Regions from separate parts of the Arthrobacter sp. 05T444 genome, predicted to be linked through region 1. Evidence: riboswitches for the same ligand, from Rfam matches in the RefSeq annotation. Region 1 holds a riboswitch; the other holds the start of a gene.
What was found. A riboswitch is a leader RNA that binds a small molecule or an ion and turns the genes downstream of it on or off. The one in region 1 is predicted to bind glycine.
Positions count from the first base shown of each region.

Region 2: it holds a riboswitch for glycine, as region 1 does, so the genes downstream of both, gcvP (aminomethyl-transferring glycine dehydrogenase) here and gcvP (aminomethyl-transferring glycine dehydrogenase) in region 1, are expected to answer to the same signal.

Region 1 is NZ_JBFTKK010000042.1:5,068-7,461, reverse strand. It holds gene AC1DD3_RS21785 (alpha/beta fold hydrolase) at 1-602, shown strand, start outside; glycine riboswitch at 789-886, shown strand; glycine riboswitch at 888-993, shown strand; gene gcvP (aminomethyl-transferring glycine dehydrogenase) at 1,046-2,394, shown strand, end outside.
Region 2 is NZ_JBFTKK010000029.1:39,644-42,037, forward strand. It holds gene AC1DD3_RS20195 (MFS transporter) at 1-325, opposite strand, end outside; gene AC1DD3_RS20200 (TetR/AcrR family transcriptional regulator) at 393-932, shown strand; glycine riboswitch at 1,056-1,154, shown strand; gene gcvP (aminomethyl-transferring glycine dehydrogenase) at 1,353-2,394, shown strand, end outside.

The DNA.
Region 1 (2,394 bases):
AGGAGGGCCATGGCCGCACCCAGCCGACCCGCCGCCCCCTCACCGCCGGGAACTCCGCCGGCGACATCCTCGCCGTTTTGGAGCAGCTCAACGTGGAAACCGTGGATGTGCTGGGATTCAGCGCCGGCGGCCACACCGCCATCGCGCTGGCACTAGGGCATCCCGCCGCGGTCCGGCGCCTCATCGCCGCCTCTACGTTTGTGAGCCGCGATGCCGTGCCGGACGAGTTCTGGGACGGCATGGCGAAGGCCACCCTGGACGACATGCCCGACACCTACAAGGATGCCGACCGCAGTCTCAATCCCGAACCGGGCCACCTGGAGCGACTCTTCGAACTGGACAGCCGGCGCATCCTGGACTTCGCCGGCTGGTCCGACGACGAGCTGCGCACCATCAAAGCCTCCACGCTGGTGGTGAGCGCAGACCGCGACGTTGCCACTGCCGAGCACGCCGCGAGGATTGCCAGCGTCATCCCGGGCGCCCGCCTGCTGGTCATCCCCGGTGGCCACGGCGATTACCTCGGGGAGCTGGCGGCCAGTGCCGGGGACCTCCGGACGATGCATGCCACAGTCCCGTTCCTGCTGCGGTTCCTCGACGACTGAGTCTTGTTGTAGGGGAGCGGCACCCAAAGCAAGCGGACGACGGCGGAACGTCCCGCCGTCGTCCGCTTTGCTGCCCTGCTGGCGGCTTTCTCGAGGCTGCAAAAGGACTCATTTGACGTATATTTTGCATCCAGGCCGGAGAGCAGATAATGTGTGAGCCGTGTCACCCACCAGTGGCACGGCTTATGATCTGCGGCGGGAGAGTCCTGCCGGTACGTTCAGCAGGCGCCGTAGGAGCAAATCCTCCCCAGGAATCTCTCAGGCCCACGTACCGCCGCGGCAAGGCAACTCTGGAAAGCAGTCCGGGAAACCGGGCTCACCGACGGTGCAAGTGGCGCCTGCTAACAGCAGGCAAAGCGGAAACTCTCAGGTCCAATACAGAGCGGGGAGGAACCCGAATCATCGTGGCACTCCAGTGCCACCTGAATTATGGAGTTCCTCACATGACGATCCAGTCGTCCCCGTCCACATTCGCAGACCGCCACATCGGCGCCCGCCGCCAAACAGACATCGACACCATGCTCAAGGCTGTCGGCTACGACAGCGTGGATGGCCTCGTCGACACTGCAGTCCCCGATTCCATCCGCCAGGAAAAGCCTCTCAGCCTGGACAGCGCCCTCAGCGAAGTTGAAGTGCTCGCCGGGCTGCGCAAGCTGGCTTCCAAGAATAAGACGGCCGTGCAGATGATCGGCCAGGGCTACTACGACACCGTCACGCCGCCGGTCATCCGCCGCAACATCCTCGAAGCCCCGGCCTGGTACACGGCCTACACGCCGTACCAGCCGGAAATCTCCCAGGGCCGGCTCGAGGCGCTGCTGAACTTCCAGACCATGGTCCAGGACTTGACGGCACTGCCGGTCGCCAACGCGTCCCTGCTGGACGAGGCCACCGCCGTCGCCGAAGCCGTGTTGCTGATGCGCCGCGCCAACAAGAACAAGACGGCCCGCGACGGCAAGACCGTTATCGACGCCGACTGCCTGCCGCAGACCATCGCCATCGTGCAGGGCCGCGCCGAAGCACTTGGTTTCGAGGTGGAGGTTGCCGACCTGTCCCAGGGCCTGCCCGACGGTGACATCAACGGGGTCGTACTCCAGCAGCCCGGGGTTTCCGGCCGGGTGTGGAACCAGTCCGGTGTGATTGCAGAGGCGAAGGAACGGGGCGCGCTGGTCACCGTGGCAGCCGACCTTCTGGCCCTGACGCTGATTACCCCTCCCGGTGAGCAGGGCGCCGACATCGCCGTCGGCTCCACGCAGCGACTGGGCGTCCCGCTGTTCTTCGGCGGCCCGCACGCGGCCTACATGGCGGTGCGCGAAGGCATGGAACGCACGCTGCCTGGCCGTATAGTCGGCGTCTCCAAGGACAACGCCGGCGTCCCCGCCTACCGCCTGGCCCTGCAGACGCGCGAGCAGCATATCCGCCGCGAAAAGGCCACCTCCAACATCTGCACCGCGCAGGCCCTGCTGGCCATCGTCTCCTCGATGTATGCCGTCTACCACGGCCCCGACGGCCTGAAGGCGATTGCCGAGACCGTCCACAACAACGCCAGGGCCCTCGCCGCCACGTTGAAGGTCGCTGGCCGGGAACTGGTCAGTGAATCCTTCTTCGACACCGTCACGGTCCGCGTGCCCGGCAAGGCCCGGAAGGTCATTACCGCTGCCGAGGCCCGGGGCATCAACCTGCGCTTTATCGATGCGGACACGGTTGGCGTGTCAGTCGATGAGACGACGACGGCGGAGGTCCTCTCCGCGGTGGTCGTCGCCTTTGGCGCCGGTCCGGTGGTGGCGGCCAAGGG
Region 2 (2,394 bases), on a different contig from region 1:
CTCCGGCGAATCCCATGGTGCCAATCAGCAGCAGCCGGCGGCGCCCGATCCTGTCACCCAGGCTTCCCATGGCAACCAGAAGACCGGCCAGGACCAGGGCGTAGGCGTCCACGATCCACAGCAGCTGCACTCCGGACGTATCCAGGCTCCGCGCGATTGCCGGCAGGGCGAAGGTCAGTGCGGTGTTGTCCACGGCCACGAGCAGGACCGGAAACATGAGCAGACCCAGGGCAAGCCAGTCGCGGGCTCCGCCGCTGGCGGGGGAGGGCTGTGCTGCTGCTTGCGTGATGGGCTTCTGCTGCTGGAGGTCTGCGGACGCGGTCATGCCTTAACTGTACCGTCTGGACGGTATAGTTATCAAGCGAATGACCAGAACAGGCATGATGGGAGCCATGGCCAGAAAACCAGTAGCGCGCAGTGCCGTCCTCGACGCCTTTGAGTCACTCCTCATCGAAGTAGGGGAGCGAGCAGCAACCCTGGATGCCGTGGCCGGGCGCGCTGGGGTTTCCAAAGGGGGCCTGCTCTACCACTTCCCGAATAAGGAGGCCCTGATCGGGGTCCTGCTGGACCGCCTGGACGAGCATGCCGAGGCCGATGCCCGGGCCATGGCCACGGCACCCGAAGGTGCGGCCGCCTACTTCATCAAATCCTCAGTGTGGGCAGACACCCCTCTGGACCGCGTCATTGTGGCGGCAACGCGGCTCGCAGAGGTGGCCCATCAGGAGACCCGGCGGCGTTTCGCCCATATTCAGCAGCGCTGGCTCAATGAGATCGCCAAGGATGTGGGGCCCGGGCTCGCGAAGGCGGTCCTGTACATGGGGGACGGCCTGTATTTCAATGCGATGTTGTCGATCGGGCCGGCCGCGACAGCTGCCGAGACGGCCGCCGACGTCGAAAGCCTGCTTGCCGCGCTGGAGCGGCTCCGGGACTGACCGGCCGGTGCTGAAAGCGCCGGCGGCAGTACCATCCGGCCGCTACGAGACAGTTTGCGGACGCGTTCCGGACATAGGAGAATAGCCTCTGTGGCTGTTGTCACCGCTAACTGAATATGCCTTTGATCTGCGGCGGGAGAGTTCTGCAAGTAGGTACAAGCAGGCGCCGTAGGAGCAAATCCTCCCCAGGAATCTCTCAGGCCCATGTACCGCCGCGGCAAGGCAACTCTGGAAAGTAGCAGGCTGTCCGTCTGGAGTCCCGGGATCATCCCGAAACATCAGGACATGCTGTGCTCACCGACGGTGCAAGCGGGGCTGTGCGCAAACCACAGCAACGCGGAAACTCTCAGGTCCAATACAGAGCGGGGAGGAACCCGATCGATGTGGCGTACCCTGCGCCGCCTTAGTTATGGAGTTCCCTTGACTGTCAATTCAGCCTCCACGTCCTTCGTTGACCGGCATATCGGCGCCCGCCGTGAAGCCGACGTCGACGCCATGCTCAAGGCTGTCGGCTACGACACCGTTGATGCTCTGGTTGATACCGCAGTTCCCAAAGACATCCGGCAGGACTCCCCGCTGGAGCTTGCCCCGGCCCTGAGCGAAGTTGAAGCCCTCGCCGAGCTGCGCAAGCTTGCCGCGAAGAACAAGACGGCCGTGCAGATGATCGGCCAGGGCTACTACGACACCGTGACCCCGCCGGTGATCCGCCGCAACATCCTCGAAGCCCCGGCCTGGTACACGGCCTACACGCCGTACCAGCCGGAAATCTCCCAGGGCCGGCTCGAGGCGCTGCTGAACTTCCAGACCATGGTGCAGGACCTCGTGGGGCTGCCCATCGCCAACGCTTCGCTGCTGGACGAAGCCACCGCCGTGGCCGAGGCCGTGCTGATGATGCGCAGGGCCAACAAGAACAAGGCCGCCCACGACGGCAAGACGGTGCTCGACGCCGACTGCCTGCCGCAGACCATCGCCATCGTCAAGGGCCGCGCCGAGGCCCTCGGCTTTGAGGTGGAGGTCGCCGACCTTTCCAAAGGACTGCCTGACGGCGTCATTAACGGCGTTGTCCTCCAGCAGCCCGGGGTTTCCGGCCGCGTCTTCGACCACTCCGAGGTCATCGCTGCCGCCAAGGAGCGCGGTGCACTGGTGACGGTTGCCGCGGACCTCCTTTCACTGACGCTCATCACCCCTCCGGGCGAGCAGGGTGCGGACATCGCCGTCGGCTCGGCGCAGCGCCTCGGCGTGCCTCTGTTTTACGGCGGACCCCACGCAGCCTACATGGCAGTCCAGAAAGGCCTCGAGCGCTCGATGCCGGGCCGCCTCGTCGGCGTCTCCAAGGACTCTGCAGGAGTTCCGGCCTACCGTCTGGCCCTGCAGACCCGTGAGCAGCACATCCGCCGCGAAAAGGCGACGTCCAACATCTGCACCGCGCAGGCCCTGCTGGCCATCGTCGCCTCGATGTACG